Regions from separate parts of the Salinivibrio sp. YCSC6 genome, predicted to be linked through region 2. Evidence: predicted binding sites of a transcription regulator. Region 2 holds the regulator's gene; each other region holds the start of a gene.
The links. The regulator CRP, encoded in region 2, controls carbon source genes, mostly activating them, when cyclic AMP is high. The targets are predictions, from matches to a motif close to TGTGANNNNNNTCACA.
Positions count from the first base shown of each region.

Region 1: a site for CRP is predicted at 2,427-2,442, ahead of ectA (diaminobutyrate acetyltransferase). Genes of this name have one in related genera too.
Region 3: a site for CRP is predicted at 1,273-1,288, ahead of E8E00_RS10720 (CTP synthase). Genes of this name have one in related genera too.
Region 4: a site for CRP is predicted at 2,855-2,870, ahead of E8E00_RS07600 (NupC/NupG family nucleoside CNT transporter). Genes of this name have one in related genera too.

Region 1 is NZ_CP039517.1:586,715-591,963, reverse strand. Features, by position in the region: gene E8E00_RS16450 (slipin family protein) at 1-366, opposite strand, end outside; gene E8E00_RS16445 (cold-shock protein) at 916-1,122, shown strand; gene E8E00_RS16440 (bacteriohemerythrin) at 1,289-2,287, shown strand; gene ectA (diaminobutyrate acetyltransferase) at 2,646-3,203, shown strand; gene ectB (diaminobutyrate--2-oxoglutarate transaminase) at 3,215-4,492, shown strand; gene E8E00_RS16425 (ectoine synthase) at 4,538-4,927, shown strand; gene E8E00_RS16420 (aspartate kinase) at 5,006-5,249, shown strand, end outside.
Region 2 is NZ_CP039516.1:2,640,123-2,645,371, forward strand. Features, by position in the region: gene E8E00_RS12300 (ABC transporter ATP-binding protein) at 1-40, shown strand, start outside; gene E8E00_RS12305 (TIGR02444 family protein) at 1-528, shown strand, start outside; gene E8E00_RS12310 (hydrolase) at 515-1,477, shown strand; gene E8E00_RS12315 (YheU family protein) at 1,625-1,843, shown strand; gene E8E00_RS12320 (phosphoribulokinase) at 1,903-2,772, shown strand; gene crp (cAMP-activated global transcriptional regulator CRP) at 3,024-3,656, shown strand; gene E8E00_RS12330 (hypothetical protein) at 3,786-4,652, shown strand; gene E8E00_RS12335 (DUF1338 domain-containing protein) at 4,704-5,249, opposite strand, start outside.
Region 3 is NZ_CP039516.1:2,317,009-2,322,257, reverse strand. Features, by position in the region: gene relA (GTP diphosphokinase) at 1-374, shown strand, start outside; gene mazG (nucleoside triphosphate pyrophosphohydrolase) at 423-1,232, shown strand; gene E8E00_RS10720 (CTP synthase) at 1,373-3,007, shown strand; gene eno (phosphopyruvate hydratase) at 3,085-4,383, shown strand; gene ftsB (cell division protein FtsB) at 4,626-4,904, shown strand; gene ispD (2-C-methyl-D-erythritol 4-phosphate cytidylyltransferase) at 4,947-5,249, shown strand, end outside.
Region 4 is NZ_CP039516.1:1,654,221-1,659,469, reverse strand. Features, by position in the region: gene E8E00_RS07615 (TusE/DsrC/DsvC family sulfur relay protein) at 1-302, opposite strand, end outside; gene E8E00_RS07610 (Bax inhibitor-1/YccA family protein) at 495-1,163, opposite strand; gene E8E00_RS07605 (NRAMP family divalent metal transporter) at 1,371-2,642, opposite strand; gene E8E00_RS07600 (NupC/NupG family nucleoside CNT transporter) at 3,086-4,294, shown strand; tRNA gene E8E00_RS07595 (tRNA-Ser) at 4,474-4,564, shown strand; gene E8E00_RS07590 (hypothetical protein) at 5,036-5,249, shown strand, end outside.

The DNA of each region.
Region 1 (5,249 bases), on a different replicon from region 2:
TTGCGCCAGTTGAGTCACGGAGTAGATATAGTCATCGACGCCGTAGCAAGCTTTGTAAGGATCCAGCACTTTGATATAAAGCACACCATCTACGACTAGAGAGATGTTGTCTCGGGTAATGGCCGACTGACTCGGCACATCGAACGCTTGCTCTTTTAGCGTACGTTCATAGGCTAGACGGTCGATAAAAGGCACAATAAAGTTCAAGCCCGCTTCCATCGTTTTGTAATATTTACCAAAACGCTCAATCACATAGGCGGTGTTTTGCGGAACAAACTTTACCGAGCCACGCAAGAAAACAATCACTAGGATTGCGAGTACAATCCAAACGCTAAACGCGCTAGTAAGAGAGACCATTTCGTTCATTAGGGTTCCTATCAGTAGAGGATCGACAAACAGCAACGCGCTGCTACTCGTAGAAAGCATTAAGAGTACGTCAATGTCGATGAAAAAAGACAGCGTCCGATAGCATCTTTGACATCCATCCCAATACAGGACGCGGTTTTCGCCATTGATTTGCTTAATCCTGACAAAAATCTCGGCGCTTGATCTCACTTTCAATCATTCACTCAAAATAAACCGGATATAAAGTGCGAAAAGAGATTTACCTCACATTCTTTTGCGTGTATTCTCGCTACTGTTCAACCGTGTTGGTTGACGTTACTGAAAGCTGAAAGGCGACCATCGTCACAGCCAACAGTAAACTGACGCGCAAATTACGCGTAGTCCTCTTGGAGCTGTTAAGCGGCTTCGCTAATCGGAAATTTATGCAGCAATTGAATATAGAAACATCGAAACACCCTACCGTTTGGCTGGAAAGTTAGTTGTCCTGAAGATATTCGCTACATTTGCCCATAGAACGATTAATGGCACTCGCGTCACTGCTACACCTAGTTAATATATTCAGGAGACATCATGTCTAAAGCTAATGGTACCGTTAAGTGGTTTAACGAAGAAAAAGGTTTCGGTTTTATCCAGCAAGAGAACGGTCCAGACGTATTCGTTCACTTCCGCGCCATCGTTGGTGAAGGCTTCCGCACTCTAGCAGAAGGCCAACAGGTTGAGTTCGATATCGAGCAAGGTCAAAAAGGCCCACAGGCAGCGAACGTAACTCGCCTGTAAGCTAAACCAGATTTAAGAAGAAAAGGCGCCTGTTTAGGCGCCTTTTTTTGTATGCGTAATCTCTCACTCCCCGCAAAAACGTATAAAAAATTCTACAAATCACTCTGCAGCAAAACTCGCCATTTACTACGCTTTTAAGACGGTTAGCGCTTTAGCAGGAGGGAGTATGCTATCTCGTTGTTTAGTGGTAGATGATCATGAGATGATTCGAGATACCATAGGTTTGATGGCACAAGCGCTAGGGATCAAATCCGTTATCACGGCGGCTGATGGTGCTGAAGCTATATCAAGGGCCTTTCACGAACAACCTAGTTTAATTATCACTGACCTACAGATGGAGCCTATCGATGGCTTGGAGATGCTTAGGCTTATCCGTAGTGGTCGCTACCACCTACAGCACGATGTCCCGATCATCATTCTCACCGCTAATGCCTCCCAATCAGTGATAAGCGAATGCATCCGCTATGATGTTGACGCATTCATGGTCAAACCCGTTAGAAAACAAGACCTCGAAAATCGCATTCAACAACTAGCCAGAGATACAAAATCCAAAAAGCCACCTAAGTACTACTTTGAGATGTATCAGGCCGATCCGGCCAAATCGACCGATTTTGAGCACAATGGTGCCGTTGTCTTCACTGAAGAAGAACAGGAGAAAATCGAAAGAATTACAGAGGCGAGTCCAACCGTTGGCGTAACAGCCCCCCCAGTAACTCCTGAACATCCAACAGCAGAGAGCAAAGACAGAAAGTTCATTCGTTGGCAGGATAAATATTCTGTGGGGCACCCAGATCTCGATGCCAGTAACAAGCAATTACTGGCTATCATCAATGACACCTATGAGGCTATCGCGTATCACCATGCAGATGGTGAAAAAGGAGATTTTGATGATCTCGCCCAGCGGTTTCGAGACTACATTGTGTCCCACTTCCAGCTAGAAGAAGACATTCTTCACGATCTCGCCTACCCCAAATACAAAGAACATGCAGCCATCCATGAACGTTTATCACGGCAAGCACATTATGTGTTACTGCAATGCCAGGCGGATCCTGAACTGTACCCTTCAGTCTTTTTCAAGTTTTTGCGTTACTGGTGGGTGCACCACGTCGTCAAAGAAGACAGACAATATCGCGAATTCCTTAGCCAGTCGCCTCAATCCGCCTAGTCACCCTATTAGATTCACAAGCATCAAAGGTGACTAGGCTTTTTGTCTAGTAAAATCTCTTTTACGTCTATTTTTAAAGCCACTCTTTTCACCTCATTCAACTTCAACTGAGACGAAGTCCAAGCCGCTCCCCCATCTTTGTGGCATGAGTCACACCAGATTGAGAATCGTCAATACATTTAGGCCAGTAAATGTTACGCATCAAAGTATTATGGTTAATAAAAATTTTAACATTAACAAATTTTACTAATATCAGTTACTTACTGAGTAGTGATAAACCGATTAGCGAAATCCGGGGTTGATAAACAAAATTCAGCGCCTATTATATATAACGAATTCGTTAGAGCACAAAACAATTATGTGGCGATCAAAAACGACAGATACGGCAGTTCTTGAAAACGAAGTCCTTGACCGTAAACAGATAAAACCGAGCACGCGGTTTGTGTTTCGTAAGCCATCGATTCGTGATGGTGGCGACATCTATCGATTAATCACCCAGTGCCCTCCGTTGGATGTGAACTCCGCCTACTGCAACTTTTTACAGGCAACGCACTTCAAAGAGACCTGTGTTGTGGCAGAGCGTGACGGCGACATTCACGGCTTCGTCTCTGGCTACATTCGTCCAGAGCAACCAGACACATTTTTTGTGTGGCAGGTAGCCGTATCGCCCAAAGCACGTGGAGAAGGGCTTGCCCTTTCAATGGTCGAAGCGTTACTGGCGCGCAAAGTGTCACAAGACATTCGATTCATTGAAACCACGATCACAGAAGACAACGCCGGATCTTGGGCGCTGTTCAAAAAGGTAGACCGCCTCTACGGTACAGGTGGTCAGCGCTCAGTGTTCCTTGATGAACAAGAGCACTTTAACGGTGAACATGACACCGAATACCTTTTCCGAATTCCACTCAAAAAATAACAGGATGAGTTATGGATATCTTTAAATCGCAGGAGTCAAATGTTCAATGTTACGCCAACAACTTCCCCGTCGTGTTTGAAAGCGCGAAGGGCTGTTGGATCACTGGCGTTGACGGCAAGCGCTACCTCGATTTTCTTGCTGGCGCCGGTTCGCTTAACTACGGACACAATAATCCGACGCTGAAAAAAGCGCTGATTGAGTACATCGAGAAAGATGGGATTACCCACGGCTTGGATATGCACACCGGTGCAAAAGCACGCTTTCTCGAGGTATTTAAAGAGCACATCTTGGCACCACGTAACTTGGACTATAAATTCCAGTTCACGGGTCCAACCGGTACAAATGCTGTTGAAGCGGCGATGAAGCTGGCACGAAAAGTGACAGGTCGCCCAAACATCGTTTCATTTACGAACGGCTTCCACGGCTGTACCTACGGCGCACTCGCTGTGACCGGTAATCATCATCATCGCGGTGGCGGCGGTATGCCAGTGAATAACGCGGTAACACGTATTCCGTATGACGGCTATGCCGATGTTGACGGTCTCACACTGTTCGAAACCATGCTAAACGATGCCTCAAGCGGTCTAACAGGTGGAGATAAACCCGCCGCTGTCTTACTTGAAGTCGTTCAAGGTGAAGGCGGTCTCAATGCGGCTTCTAATGAGTGGCTGCAACGCCTAGAGAGCATCTGTAAAGAACATGGCATATTGATGATCGTCGATGATATTCAAGCTGGCTGTGGCCGTACTGGTACTTTCTTTAGCTTCGAGCCATCAGGTATCAACCCAGATATCGTGACCTTGTCGAAGTCGATTGGTGGTTATGGCCTACCAATGGCACTGGTTCTACTGAAACCTGAGCTGGATCAATGGGCACCTGGCGAACATAACGGTACATTCCGTGGTAACAGCCATGCATTTGTGACAGCCGCAGAAGCGATTGAAACTTACTGGCTAGATGATCAGTTCCAAACCCATATCCAAGCGCGTGCTGATCAACTCAATAAAGTGTTGAAAGACGTTTTAGCGAAAAATGGTGATCTGTTCGACACCATCAAAGGTCGTGGCCTGATGCAGGGTATCGCATGTAAGAATGGTGATATCTCAGATGCCATCACAAGCCTTTGTTTCGAGCACGGTATGATCATCGAAACAGCTGGCCCTGATGATGAAGTGATCAAATTCTTCTCACCATTGACAGTCAGCGAAGCTGAAATGGAGAAAGGCCTGCAGATTTTTGTTAAGTCGGTTGAGCAATACAAAAAAGACAAATTGAAAAAAGCGTCTTAATTCAAAGCTCTCACCCACTAACAAACAGACGTATAAAGGATTGACATGATTGTTCGCACATTAGAAGAATGCCAAAACAGTGAACGCCGCGTAGTGGCTGAAAATTGGGAAAGTGTCCGTATGTTGTTGCGCGATGACAACATGGGCTTCTCATTCCACATTACTACTATTTACGCCAATACTGACACACATATCCATTACCAGAATCACTTAGAGTCTGTGTATTGCATGTCAGGTGAAGGTGAGATTGAAACGACCGACGACGGTAAAGTGTATCCAATCAAACCTGGCACACTGTACATTCTTGACAAACATGACGAGCACCAGCTTCGCGCTAATAAGGGTGTTGATATGGTCATGGCCTGTGTCTTTAACCCACCGATTACTGGGCAAGAGACACATGACGAAAACGGTGTTTACCCTCTGGTCGATTAACCGTCTTGGGGCAGCGGGATGCTGCCCCTGTAAACCCAATCGACGACTTCAATTCATAAAAGCCCACAAGGAGCTCACATGAATCATACCGTTGAAAAGATCGGCGGTACATCAATGTCAGCGTTCGACGCTGTCATGGATAATATCTTTTTGTACCCGTCTAACCCTTATAACCGAATTTTTGTGGTTTCTGCTTATGCTGGCATCACGGATGCATTGCTGGAGTGTAAGCGGTCTGGCAAGCCGGGTATCTATCGCCTACTCGCCGCCAACAATCCGAAGTGGCGCGATGCCATGGAAGAGTTGGAACAACGTATGCTGC
Region 2 (5,249 bases):
AGAACTGGAAGCCATGGAGGCGGCATTCAATCAAGCCTAATTCCCGGCCAAGCGAATGCAGCCGACCTGTGGCAGTTTTGTTTGCAACACTATGGCAAGCAAGACGTCAAACAGGCGTGTCTTAAATTGCAAGATCAGCATCAGGGTAACGTCAACCTTGCCCTGTTGCTGGCTTGGTTGGAAAGCCATGGCTATGGCCTTGCCCCAGAGAGCCTCAGCCAACTTAAACAATCGCTCAGCCGCTCTGAGCATTTGCTGATTGCCTACCGCAACCTACGTCGCGATATCAAACCGCGCGTTGGCGCGGGACAATATAAAAAAATGCTGAATTTCGAGCTCAGCCTCGAGAAGTTCCAACAACAAGACCTCATCCACGCCTTGAATCAACAAACATGGCTGACCGAGTCGCCCTCGCCGTTGGCGTATTATTGCCGTCAGCTCTCGCCCTCGGCCAAATCGCTCTATCCCGCTCTGCGCGCCAGTGTGATCAAAGACGATGAGCAAGGAGACGCTGATGACGCCCTTTGAACCGATTCCCAGCGCCCGTAATCCTCATCTACAAACCATCATGCCACGGCTGATGCGGCGGCAACCCGTGATCTCTCCTTTATGGCAGCAGCTGGATTTACCGGATGGTGATTTCGTCGATCTCGCTTGGACACAGACGCCTCAGCCCGGCCAACCGATAGTGGTCCTTTTTCATGGCCTCGCTGGCAGTTTTCATAGCCCGTACGCGAATGGATTACTGGCTGCTTTTCAGCGCCAAGGCTGGTGCGGTGTGGTGATGCACTTTCGTAGTTGCAGTGGCCGCTTAAACCGCGTCCCGCGCACTTATCACTCAGGCGAGACACAGGATGCGCGCTATTTTTTGACCACATTACGCATGCGTTATCCTCAGCATCCCATTCATGCCGTGGGCGTATCGCTAGGCGGCAACATGCTGGTGCGCTATTTGGCAGAGTATGCGGACGATCCGATTGTCTCCAGTGGCTGCGCAGTGTCACCCCCCTTAGACCTTGCCGCCTGCTCGTTACGCATTCAGCAAGGGTTCTCACGTGTCTACCAAGCGTACCTACTCCGCTCGATGCGGCAAACCCTGTCAGATAAGCTCACGCGACACGCCCAAGTGGGTCGTTGGCAAGCTGGCGAGCAGCCCCGTATTTCGACCTTATTCGAGTTTGATCAAACCGTCACCGCACCACTGCATGGGTTTGAGGACGCACATCATTACTACCAGCAATGCAGTGGCCTATCCGTGTTGCCTGCGATCCGCGCCCCTTTGACCATCATTCATGCCAAAGACGATCCTTTTATGACTGATGCGGTGATCCCAACCACGCCATTACCGGCCAATATACGCTATCAACTCACTGACCATGGCGGACATGTTGGGTTTGTCACTGGCCGTTGGCGTGCACCGCGTTTATGGTTGGAAGAGGCAGTGCCCGCGTGGATAGCTGAGCAACTCGACACCTGATGCCCCAATCGTCACGATAAATTGTGATTAAATCGACATAGATGCACTGCACCTACACGCATAATTCGGTAAAATGGGAGCTAATTCACAACCTAAGCATGGAGATGGCGTCCGTGCCATCCCGATGTCAGCAAAAGGTGATGTAGTATGATGGTTCCATGGCAATCTGTGCCAGCCGAAACCTTGACCAATTTAATTGAACACTTTGTGTTGCGGGAAGGGACAGATTACGGTGAGCAGGAAGTCAGCTTTGCTGAGAAAGTTGAACAAGTGCGTGAACAATTAAAATCCGGCGACGCCGTGATTGTATACTCTGAGCTGCATGAGACAGTGGATATTCGTCGTCAGCGCGATCTCAGACCGTAACACCGCCTCACCTTGTGGGCTGCGGTGTAAATTCAGACTGATCAATGACAGGGCTCGTCATGTCGGCTAAACACCCAATCATCGCTGTGACCGGTTCATCCGGCGCAGGCACAACCACGACCTCCGAAGCGTTTCGTAAGATGTTCAATATGATGAACATCAAAGCCTCTTGGTTAGAGGGCGATAGCTTTCACCGCTTCACGCGGCCAGAAATGGATGTTGAGATCCGTAAAGCCCGTGAACAAGGTCGTCATATTAGCTACTTTGGCCCCACGGCCAACGACTTCCCACGCCTTGAGCAATTTTTTAAAGAATATGGCGAACAAGGCACAGGTAAATACCGTCGTTATCTACACACCTTTGATGAAGCCGTGCCTTATAACCAAATGCCGGGCACCTTCACCCCCTGGCAAGATCTGCCTGAAAATACCGACGTATTATTTTATGAAGGCTTGCATGGCGGGGTGGTGGATGGTGACGTCAATGTCGCCCAACATGTTGATTTACTGATCGGCATGGTGCCTATCGTTAACTTGGAGTGGATTCAAAAGTTTGTCCGCGATACGCGCGACCGAGGCCATTCCCGCGAGGCTGTCACGGACTCGATCGTGCGCTCCATGGATGATTATTTGCACTACATTACGCCGCAGTTTTCTCGCACACATATTAACTTCCAACGTGTCCCGACCGTAGACACATCCAACCCGCTGAATGCAAAAGGGATCCCTTCACTCGACGAAAGCTTTGTTGTGATCCGCTTTCGTGGCATGAAGAACGTCGATTTTCCTTATTTACTGCAAATGATCAGTGGCGCCTTTATGTCTCGGCACAACACGCTGGTCGTGCCCGGCGGTAAAATGGGATTTGCGATGGAGCTGATTATTCGCCCCTTGATCCAACAGTTGATTGAGAAAGGCAAGATAGGTTAACCGCCGTAGCGCACTTAACGTGTATTACTTCTCAGGTCGTGATCTTAGCCACATTTTTGCCGATTTTTTAGGCGGTTGGCTTAGATCAAAATCAAGAAATCCAGATAGAAAAAAGATACACTCTTGTTAACATACAGTGAGCTTGTAGCCTGCGCCAAGACCTCGTATTCTGTGCATTGGACTGATGGGTTTCCATTCAGACAAAGACAGGACGTCGTTGCCGGGCAACACATGCAGAGGAAATAAGTTATATGGTTCCAGGAAAACCTCAAACAGACCCTACACTCGAGTGGTTCCTTTCACATTGTCATATTCACAAGTACCCGTCCAAAAGTACTCTGATCCATGCAGGGGAAAAGGCGGAGACCTTGTACTACATCGTGAAAGGTTCTGTGGCCGTACTAATCAAAGATGAAGAAGGCAAGGAGATGATCCTGTCTTACCTTAACCAAGGTGACTTCATCGGCGAACTTGGTCTGTTCGAAGAGGACCAAGAGCGCACCGCATGGGTACGTGCGAAATCACCTTGCGAAGTAGCAGAAATTTCATTCAAGAAATTCCGCCAGCTGATCCAAGTTAACCCAGACATTTTGATGCGTCTATCCTCTCAGATGGCGCGTCGCCTGCAAGTGACCAGCCAGAAAGTGGGAGACCTTGCCTTCCTGGACGTGACCGGCCGCATTGCGCAGACCCTACTGAACTTGGCGAAGCAACCTGACGCCATGACTCACCCTGACGGCATGCAAATCAAGATCACGCGTCAAGAGATTGGTCAGATTGTTGGCTGTTCGCGTGAGACAGTTGGGCGTATCCTTAAAATGCTGGAAGAGCAGAACCTTATCTCAGCTCACGGTAAAACCATTGTGGTTTACGGCACACGCTAATCCTCGCGTGTTGCGACAAAACCGGCGCTTTTGCGTCGGTTTTTTTATTTTTATTGACTGGAAACTCATTACCTAAGTTCTACACTTCAGAAACGACCCATCTAACAACTGATTAACAGGATGTCGTTTATGAGAAGCTTACGTCAAACCCTTGCTGCATTGCTACTCGCGGCGGTTTCTTCAACTGCTGCGGCGAATATCACCATTGTCCATCCAGAACCACGGGCTGGCTCTGCCCTCGATTTATACGCTATCGACTTGATTGAGTTTTTAGCGGAAAAATCAGGTGAGTCTGTCACTTTACAGGCCTTTCAAGGCCAAATTGGCTCTCAGTCTCGTAAAGTGGAAATGCTAAAACAAGGACGACTGACGGTAGATTGGCTCGGGGCCGACCGTACCCTTGAGTCAGAGTTACTTCCCATCCGTTATCCAGTCTTTCGGGGTCTATTAGGCCATCGCTTGTTCATTACCAATCAAGCCACCGAACCCAAGCTTGCACAAATCAGTGACCAAGCTGGGCTCAATAATCTGACCATGATCCAAGGGCAAGGCTGGGCGGATGTGAAGGTCTTGCAGTCGGCGGGATTTCGGGTTCGAGAAATCTCAAGCTTTGAGAATATCTTTAAAGGCGTCGATACCGGACGGGCCGACCTCTTCCCGCGTGCGCTTATCGAACCTTTTAGCGAGCTGGCAGAGCGACCTCAATATACAAATCTGTTGGTTGATCCGCACTTAATGCTAATCTACCGCTTCCCAATGTTCTTGTTTGTATCGCCCCAAAACCCAGAGGTAGCGACCATGCTCAACGATGCCTTTGCGGCCGCCTATCAAGACGGATCCTTCATCGAATTTTTTGAGAATGCCCCTCTGGTAAAAGAGACCTTTGAGAAAGCCAATATTGGTGAGCGCACCTTTATTCGGGTCGACAACCCACATCTGAGTAATGAGACTCAGGCAATTGACGATACATTCTGGCTCGATATTGAAAGTCGCTAAACACCGCCAACCAAAAAAGGAGAGCATCGCTCTCCTTTTCTTCTCTCGCCACTATTGATGCGTACTTTCAAAAATTTTATCGGCCGAGGCGGCGACAAAACCTTGATAAAGTTCACCGTCCGGAAGCGGATACCGTTTCGCAAACTCGTAGAAACCACCCGGAATATCATGGCGTGCATCGCTAAATTGCACCGGCACGCGATCAGCCATCGTCGAGGATTGCTCCAAAAAGACTGACGCATCCCCTTTGACCTCCCCGCCAGATTCGTTAATGGTAAACCCATTTTGGCGCAAGGTATCGTTGACCGCTTGACAGCTATCATGGTTATTCAGCTGATTCACACTGACCGTAAAGTGGTTCGCCCCATAGCCATGCGCTGCCACCCAAGCTGCATATTCACTTTCATCTGCTAACGTCTTGTAGGTTTGCCAGTCCAAGTCCCACAAACGTCCTTGATGAAGAAAATCGCTCCCTTTCAGCGCATCATCATCCACATTCGCCACTAAGTCGCGCACGATAGATTGCAATGTTGTCGAGCATTGGCCCACCATCAATTCACTAATAAACACTTTCGGCATCAAGGGATCGGGATGCTC
Region 3 (5,249 bases), 320 kb from region 2:
ATGACATTATGGGCTTTGTGACCCAAGGACGCGGTATTTCAGTACACCGTGCGGATTGTGAGCAACTGAACGAACTTCGTCACCATGCGCCGGAGCGAATCATCGCGACCGTCTGGGGGAAAGGGCATGTCGGGCAATACCATGTGCGCATTCGCTTATCCGCCAATGAACGGACCGGATTAGTCAAAGACATTAATACCGTGCTCAGCAATGAAAAAGTCCGCGTTGCGGGCATGCAAAGCCGAGTCGATTACAAAAAGCAGATGTCTATCATGGACTTTGATTTAGAGATTTCGGATCTCGACACGCTTAGCCGAATTGTAAACCGGCTGGAGCAGGTCAAGGATGTGGTAGAAGCCAAACGACTCAGATAAACATCACGCCCTGTTATCGACAGGGCGTTTTTTTAAGGATAACGAAGTATGGCGTCGATTGACGATTTACTGACTATCATGGCGACCTTGCGCGACCCACAAAAAGGGTGCGATTGGGATAAAGCCCAAACTTTTGCCTCCATCGTGCCTCACACGCTCGAAGAAGCCTATGAAGTGGCCGATGCCATTGAGCGTGAGCACTGGTCGGACCTAAAAGATGAATTAGGCGATTTACTCTTTCAAATAGTGTTCTACAGTCAATTGGGACACGAGCAAAATCGCTTTGATTTTGATGCCGTCGTGGGGGCGATTTGTGACAAACTCACCCGTCGTCACCCGCATGTCTTTGATCCTAAAGATAGCCAAGGTGAGCCGCTGCACGGCCCGGATTGGGAAGGGATTAAAGCGCAGGAGCGTGCCGACAAAGCGGCGTCAGAGCAACCCACTAGCGTGTTAGACGGCGTTACGTTAGGCCTTCCCGCACTGGTGCGGGCACACAAACTGCAAAAACGTTGTGCGCGAGTGGGGTTTGATTGGGATGCGGTGGCGCCGGTGCTCGATAAAGTACGCGAAGAAATTGCCGAGGTTGAGCAAGAACTGGCAATCACGCCGGTAGACCCCGCGCGGGTGGAAGAAGAAATCGGCGATTTATTGTTTTCGGTGGTAAATCTGGCACGCCACGTAGGCACGGATGCGGAATCCGCGTTGCGTAACGCGAATCAAAAATTCGAACGACGTTTCCGTCAAGTTGAAACTCAATTACGCAATGATGAAAAAAATATTCAAGAATGTCAGTTAGATGAACTGGAATCGGCCTGGCAACAGGTCAAAAAGCAGGAAAAAAGCAACACGCTGTAAGTTTCATCATTGATTTGCGACAAATAAAAACAGTATGGTGTGTGATAGTTTTCACGTTGTGGGAGTGAGTGGGGTCTGGTATCATGACTTCCCGTCCAGATTTCCATTAATTTCCTCTAAATCCAACTCTCAGGTTTAGCATGACGACGAATTACATTTTTGTTACGGGCGGTGTTGTATCCTCCCTCGGTAAGGGTATTGCTGCAGCCTCATTGGCAGCCATTCTTGAAGCGCGTGGCCTCAACGTCACCATCATGAAACTCGACCCTTATATCAACGTGGATCCAGGGACAATGAGCCCTACCCAGCACGGGGAAGTATTCGTCACGGAAGACGGCGCCGAGACCGACCTTGACCTCGGTCACTACGAGCGCTTTATCCGCACCAAAATGACCAAGCGTAATAACTTTACCTCTGGTCGCGTATACGCGGATGTTCTGCGCAAAGAGCGCCGCGGAGATTACCTGGGAGCGACCATTCAGGTGATTCCACACATCACTAACTCGATCAAAGACCGCATCATCGCCGGTGGTGAAGGTCACGACGTGGTGATCGTGGAAATTGGCGGCACTGTCGGTGATATTGAATCACTGCCATTCCTTGAAGCGATTCGCCAACTGACCGTGGAAGTCGGCCGTGAGCGTGCGATGTTTATGCACCTTACCTTGGTGCCATACTTGGCTGCGGCGGGTGAAGTGAAAACCAAGCCGACCCAGCACTCGGTAAAAGAGCTTCTATCAATTGGTATCCAGCCGGATGTCCTTGTTTGCCGTAGTGAGCGTCCAATTCCAGCCAATGAGCGTGCAAAAATTGCACTGTTCTGTAACGTGCCAGAGAAAGCGGTTATCACCATGAAGGATGTGGATTCAATCTACAAAATTCCTTCATTGATTCGCTCTCAAGGACTGGACGACTTGGTTTGTCAGCGCTTTGGCATCCAAGCGCCGGAAGCCGACCTGTCTGAATGGGAACAAGTCATTTACGAAGAAGCCAACCCAATGGGTGAAGTCACCATTGGTATGGTGGGTAAGTACATCGAACTGCCTGACGCGTATAAATCTGTCAACGAAGCGCTGAAGCATGGCGGATTGAAAAATCGTCTGACTGTCAACATCAAGTATGTTGACTCACAAGATCTCGAAACCCGCGGCACTGAGCTGCTCGACGGTTTAGATGCGATTTTGGTTCCGGGCGGTTTTGGCGATCGCGGCGTCGAAGGCAAAATCCTTGCCGCACAATATGCGCGTGAAAACAAAGTGCCGTATCTTGGCATTTGTTTAGGCATGCAAGTGGCGTTAATTGAGTACGCCCGTAATGTTGCTGGGATGGAAGGAGCTAACTCCACCGAATTCAGCAAAGACAGCAAATACCCAGTGGTGGGACTGATCACCGAGTGGGTCGATGAAGAAGGTAACGTGGAAGAGCGTAGCGAATCCTCTGATTTAGGCGGCACTATGCGTCTAGGCGCACAGCTTTGCCACCTGTCTGAAGGGTCTAAAGCGCATCAGCTATATGGCAACACTCAAATCCACGAGCGCCATCGTCATCGCTACGAAGTGAATAACTTGCTGCGTCCACAATTGGAAAAAACCGGTCTACTTGTATCGGGCTTGTCGGCGGACAAGAAGCTGGTAGAAATCATCGAAAACCCAGCACATCCATGGTTTGTGGCCTGTCAGTTCCATCCAGAGTTCACCTCGACTCCTCGCGACGGCCACCCGCTATTCGCCGGGTTCGTTGCGGCTGCAGGTAAAAAGCAGCGCGGTGAGCTATAACACAAATGTGAAGCGGTAGTCCTGACGGGCGGCCGCTTTTTATTTTTTGAATACAATGACAGACGAGAGGAATCACAATGTCTAAGATCGTTAAAGTTCTAGGTCGTGAAATTATCGATTCACGCGGTAACCCAACTGTAGAAGCAGAAGTGCACTTGGAAGGTGGCTTTGTTGGTATGGCGGCAGCGCCATCAGGTGCGTCTACCGGTTCTCGCGAAGCACTAGAGCTGCGTGACGGTGACAAGTCACGTTTCATGGGTAAAGGCGTACTGAAAGCGATTGAAGCGGTTAACGGCCCAATCGCAGAAGCACTGCTAGGTAAAGACGCGAAAGCCCAAGCTGACATCGATCAGGTGATGATCGACCTTGACGGCACTGAGAACAAATCTAAGTTCGGTGCTAACGCGATCCTAGCGGTTTCTCTGGCTAACGCAAAAGCTGCTGCGGCGGCGAAAGGCATGCCTTTGTTTGAGCACATCGCTGAACTAAACGGCACTGCGGGTCAGTTCTCAATGCCTCTACCAATGATGAACATCCTCAACGGTGGTGAGCACGCGGACAACAACGTTGATATCCAAGAGTTCATGATCCAACCTGTTGGTGCGAAAACCCTGAAAGAAGCACTGCGCATTGGTGCGGAAGTATTCCACAACCTAGCCAAAGTTCTGAAGGCCAAAGGCCTAAGCACTGCTGTTGGTGACGAAGGTGGTTTCGCGCCTAACCTAGAGTCAAACGCTGCTGCGCTTGCTGCGATCAAAGAAGCGGTTGAGAAAGCAGGCTACGAGCTAGGTAAAGACATCACTCTAGCGATGGACTGTGCTGCGTCTGAGTTCTATGACAAAGAGCAAGGCATCTACAACATGAAGGGTGAAGGTAAAACCTTTACTTCAGAAGAGTTTAACCACTACTTGGCGAAACTGGCTGAAGAGTACCCAATCGTGTCTATCGAAGACGGCCTAGACGAGTCAGATTGGGATGGCTTTAAGCACCAAACTGAACTGCTGGGTGACAAACTTCAGCTAGTGGGTGATGACCTGTTCGTAACCAACACCAAGATCCTGAAAGAAGGCATCGAGAAAGGTGTGGCGAACTCTATCCTGATCAAATTCAACCAAATCGGTTCTTTGACCGAAACCTTGGCTGCGATCAAGATGGCGAAAGACGCGGGCTACACTGCCGTAATCTCTCACCGTTCAGGTGAAACTGAAGACGCAACCATCGCTGACTTAGCGGTTGGTACTGCAGCAGGCCAAATCAAAACTGGTTCTATGAGCCGTTCTGACCGTGTTGCCAAGTACAACCAGCTGATCCGTATCGAAGAAGCGCTGGGTGAAAAAGCACCGTTTAACGGTCTGAAAGAAGTTAAAGGTCAATAATAAAAGTCGCAGCCGATTGGCTGTGATGGAAAGGCACCTTGCCTTTCACTGTTGACCCCAAAAGCCGCCTTTATGGCGGCTTTTTTGTATTCAAGGGCGTATGAATGGATAAGAGGTGCGTTTGAGCGCATCTTCACGCGCCAGATAAACAGAAAACCATGACACCGGCGGTCTGATCCGCTAGCCTATGCGGTTAGCATAATTGACGTTGCTGGCCCACTGAACACCTAAGGAGTGAAACCATGAGACTGCTATCTGTTGCGCTATTTATCACTCTGGCGTGGCTGCAATATGAATTGTGGCTGGGCAAGAATGGCGTTATGGATTATTGGCACACTCAGGCAAACGTCGTGGTGCAACAACAAGCGAACCAAAAGCTGGTGAAGCGCAACCAACAAATGTATGCCGAAATCGCGGATCTCAAACGTGGACAAGAAGCGATTGAAGAGCGCGCCCGTAATGAGTTGGGCATGATTAAACCTGACGAAACCTTTTTTCGTTTAGTCGACGCAACGCGATAACCCATCATCCGCACGATCGCGGACTAATCAAAGAGAAAACGCGTGGTAGAAAAAGCCTCTTTGCAATCAGGAATTACAGCGGTGGTGCCCGCCGCTGGCGTAGGCAGTCGCATGCAGGCAGACTGTCCAAAGCAGTATTTACACCTTTCAGGTAAGCCGTTAATCACCCACACCGTTGAACGCTTGCTGAGTCATGCTGCGATTGACCGCGTGATTATCGCGATCGGTGAGAACGATGGCTATTTCGCTGAGACCGGACTGGGCGGCAATCCGGATATTACCGTCGTCAAAGGCGGTGCAACGCGGGCACAATCGGTACAGGCAGGGCTTGAGGCAGTACAGACC
Region 4 (5,249 bases), 990 kb from region 2:
CCTGCCAATTTGGTCGCTTGTTTGGCCGGGCCTTTCGGAAAGAGCTTAAACAGGTATTTGCTGTTACCTTTTTCTGGGCCGTATTCTTTTTCCATCGATTTTACCAATAAACGCACCGCCGGTGAGGTGTTGTATTCTTGGTAAAAATGGCGGACAAAGTGGATCACTTCCCAGTGGGCCTCGGTCAGTGCAATGCCTTCTTGCTCAGCCAACAAGGGAACCAGCGCTTCGTGCCAATCGTCTACGTTTTTTAAATACCCTTGCGCATCCGTTGCAACGGTTTCACCTTCATACACCAACATAGTCTTGCCTTTGTTCGTCATCCCAGCGGATGTTCTCGCCGTTGATAAGGCTGCAAAGCATAGCGAGCGACTGGAATGAGTGCAACTGACGTTTATTGCGGACAGGTTTCTTCATCACGCTTGTGCGTGCTGCTATAAAAAAAGCCGGCAATAGCCGGCTTTGGTGGTGCATACACAATTTTTGTGTGGCACTTAGTCGTCGTTCATGATGCCAAGAATGCTCAGCAGGTGAACGAAGATGTTGAAGATATTCAAATACAGCGACACGGTGGCGCGGATGTAGTTGGTCTCGCCGCCGTTAATGATGTTGCTGGTGTCATACAGAATAAAGGCTGAGAAAATCAGTACCGCAATGGTGCTGATCGCCAAGCTCAGCGCTGGGATCTGTAGGAAGATGTTCGCAACCATCGCCACCAGTAGGGCAATCACACCGGCAACCAAGAAACCGCCCATGAAAGAGAAGTCTTTCTTCGATGTGATGGCGTAAGCCGACAGGCCAAGGAATACCATACCTGTGGTAGCAAGCGCCTGCATCACAATCCCTGGGCCACTCGACAGGCTCAGGTAATAGGTCAGTGTTGGGCCTAACGAGGCGCCCAGAAGGCCGGTGAACACGAAGGTCCACACGATACCCGCGGAGGAGTTCATAGTGCGAGGTAGCACAAAGAACACGATCGCCAACGCACCTAGGGTCATACCTAGCGACATCATTGGGCCGATGCCGACAGCGATAGCGATAAAGGCCGCGATAGCACTGGTGATCAGTGTCATCGATAGCAGTGCATACGTGTTACGTAGCACTTTGTTAGTAGATAACGCACTCTGCTGTGACTGGCTGTGCGAAACGATACGATCGTTCATAACGTTCTCCCGGTTGGGTTAACAATCCATTTCTTAATACGACAGTTATGTGGGCAGTCGTTCACTTTTTCAAGCTACCCACGTCCTTAACCTAAACCATGACTGGCTTTTATAAAGCAAATAATACCTTATCCGTGCTCAACGCCGATGGTGAAGTTGTAAAAGGATGTTAACCCAGCCCTTTAAGCGTGAACAAGGTAAACTTCGTTACATCAACCACTTCCACCAGATAAATACTGCTAAAAAGCCGAATAAATATATCAGGCCCACGATCGCCAGTGCGCGCATCGACTTACTCATGGTCACTTCAGGCGGTAAGCGGTGTTTGGTCACCAAAATATAGTTGAGCAATGCAAAGAACGGCGTGGTCACGAATGCAGCAATCATGGCGAAATCGAGCATGGTTAGCAATGCACCGGTCCAAAACGCGACAATACCGAGCGCTAACACGGCCGTGATTAACATCCAGCCTTGAGTCACCTGTGGCGAGGCTTGTGGCTGGCGACGCAATAAGCGCTGCGATTCAGACACGACCCGCGCATACCCGTCGATCACGGTAATGGTGCTGCCGAAGATACAGAAAAAAGCGACTACCGCAATCAAGTAGCGGGACCATTCACCAATCGTGGCGGCATACAGGCCAACCAATTGATGCGAAAAGCCAATCCCAGATTGCTTTAATTCAACGCCACTGCCATGCAACAGCAGGGCACCGAGCGATAGAAACACAATCGCCAATGCAGCGGTGCCGATATAGCCGACGTTAAAATCAAACAGCGCCGCTTTAGCATTAATGGGCTCAGATTGCGCTTTACGCTTTAGCCACACCGAGGTGATGCTAGAAATTTCAATCGGGGCGGGCATCCAACCCATGGTGACCACGATAAAGCCAATCGCCGTGACTGACCAAATGGACGGAGCCTGAAAATTAGGCTCAACCGCGACAGGGTTGCCGATTGCTACAGTCACCGCGACCAAGGTGGCACAGGTGAGCGTCGCCATGATCACTTTAGATAGCCAATCCAACGCCTTGTAATGGCCAGCAATTAGAATGACCAAACAAGTCATTACAATAATGATGGAAAGGGCGGTCAGGGAAAGATCAAACGGCACAAAATAGCTTAGCAGGCTGGCGCTAAATAAAGTCAGTGCGGCTGTATTGATCACGCCGGATACCGCGCTGAGCACGATAAAAAGCCACAGATACCCGCGGCCGAGGCGTGCATAGCCCTCTACTAAGGTTTCGCCGGTTCCTGCCGTGTATTGCACGCCTGCGCGGAAAAAAGGGTATTTAAAGAGATTTACCAGCAGGATTAATGCGGCCAATTGCCAACCATAAATGGCACCGGCTTTGGTTGAGGCAACCAGATGAGAGCCACCCACGGCTGCAGCGGCCATCATAATGCCCGGCCCCAAGGCGCGAACACGTTGGATCACAGATAAACGCGACCCGGCCTCATGAGGAGAGACGGTTTGCATGATTGTTTCCTTTATAATAATTGCGTTGTTGTGTTTGTTTTTATCGCTATTTGATTAATTTTATTGTCAATAGCAGGTTATCAATAACATATGAGCGATCTGTGTCAATCAATCTTGCCAAAAACCCGTCTCGCAGCCTATCCGACCATCGTCGTAGCGCTCAGTGAGCGGCTGAGAATAAAATGTGATCAAAGGCCAAATTTAGCTGGAAATGCGATTCAAATCACAATAGAATGCCCGCCCAACATGCGCTCTTCGCCAGCCCAAAGGCAAAGAGTGGCTGTGTCGCGATTCGCGGCTGAAGAAAAAGTGTCCAAGGTTGGGCCCACCTTCACCGAACCCGCGGTACGATGAAACGCATGATGGAACCTCTTGCCACCTTGGCAGCGTGTCGTACTCATCTGTACCGCAAGTGCAACACAACACGGCAAGGTATTCTATTTATGCAACTTCTCTATAGTGCGGCCGGCATCGTCGCTCTGTTTTTGTGCGCCTATGCGTTCTCCTCTAACCGTAAAGCGATCAACTGGCGTACAGTGCTTGGGGCATTTGGCCTACAAGCGGGTTTTGCCGCACTGGTGCTTTACATTCCAGTAGGACAAGCCATGCTGGGCTCTATGAGCAATGGCGCGGCGAAGCTGCTTTCATTTGCCAACGAAGGCATTGAGTTTGTATTTGGCCCTCTCGCCAACGATGGGTTTATTTTCGCTGTTAAAGTTCTGCCGCTAATCATTTTTATCAGTGCGCTGATATCCCTCCTTTATCATCTCGGCATTATGCAGTGGGTTATTAAACTTCTCGGCGGTGGCATACAGCGATTACTCGGCACCAGCCGAGCAGAGTCTCTGGTGGCAACCAGCAACATCTTTCTTTCTCAGGGCGAATCTCCTTTGGTTGTTCGCCCTTTTCTTAGCCAAATGACACGCTCTGAACTCTTCGCTGTGATGGTGGGAGGCATGGCCTCGGTCGCCGGTAGTGTGTTAGGCGGATATGCAGCGATGGGTGTCGATTTGAAATACCTGATTGCCGCGAGCTTTATGGCTGCCCCCGGCGGACTTTTGATGGCAAAAATCATTGTGCCGGAAACACAGACGCCCGCAGAACAAAACCATGTAGAGATCAGTGACAGCGACCAAGCCAATGCGATTGACGCCCTCGCCAGCGGCGCGATGAACGGCATGAAAGTCGCGGTGGCTGTGGGCACCATGCTGGTGGCCTTTATCAGCGTGATTGCGATGCTAAACGCTGGGCTGAGTAGTTTAGGTGAGTTGGTCGACATTGACGGTCTAAGCCTAGAAATGCTGTTTGGCTACCTGTTCTCACCGCTGGCACTACTCACCGGTGTACCGGTGCACGAGATCTTCACCGTGGGTAACTTACTTGGCCAGAAAATTGCGCTTAACGAGTTTGTTGCCTTCTTATCGTTTGCTGATATCAAAGCGAACTTGTCGGTGCAAAGCCAAGTTATTGTGACCTTTGCCTTGTGTGGCTTTGCGAATATCGGCTCGATTGCCATTCAGCTCGGCTCTATCGGTGCGATGGTGCCGGAGCGTCGCAAAGATGTGGCAAGCTTAGGCGTGCGCGCAGTGATTGCCGCCACCTTTGCCAACCTAATGAGTGCCGCACTGGCGGGTATTTTTATCGCGCTATAAGTACTGCGCGGTAACGAGACTCGGTTAAAGTGTCTCAGTAAAGTAGGGCGATTGGCGGCAAGCTAATCGCCTTTTGCTAGCAATATCGCCAACCTGATCACGGCTTGAGCGAACAGACCAAAAGCGGCAAATAAAGGGTTTACAAGCCACAGCGAACCCAATAATATACGCCGCGTTCCGGAGAGATGGCTGAGTGGTTGAAAGCACCGGTCTTGAAAACCGGCAAGGGTTAATAGCCCTTCTAGGGTTCAAATCCCTATCTCTCCGCCACATATCTAAAAGCCGCTGATTATTCAGCGGCTTTTTTGCATTTATGCCCCCACAAATCCCCAAACCCTGACCACGCCAACATTTTAGACGCCTCTGTCTAAACACATTACCCAGCGTTTGATAATCTAAGCCCCCTAAAATTCTCGCCCATACATGGCCTTTTGGACGCCGCCAACCAGAGGGCGGTAGCGTGGGGAATAAAGCCAATTCATTGTCGCTGTGGGCTGGTCACCTCGTTCCCACGCTCCTGCGTGGTAACGCTTGATGGGTTAGTTGGTATCGTTTCGGATGGTGTGAACGCCTCAACCTTGATAGGCGGCATGCACACTTTCGCAGGCGAGGTGATTGTTTTGATTGGTAAAATTTTCTTGATAACAGTAACTTAGACGATAAAAGATGCGTATAACGATTTTGACAAATCTAGCACGCATACTAATACAATGTTATATGTATCCACTCAGAGGGTAATCGATGCTTTACGAGGTAGATGAGAAGTCAGGTGTACTACGATCGGTAAAATCTTCGTGGATGCCGCGTGAGCTCGATATAGAGAAATATCTCATCACTAGAGAAGATGATGGCCCGCCGATTCTTTCTGAAGCTGTTTTTGGTGAGCCGTTGTTGCTTTTGAGCAACCAAGTACGAACTCGCAACAAGAAAAGAGCCGACATCCTCGCAATGGATC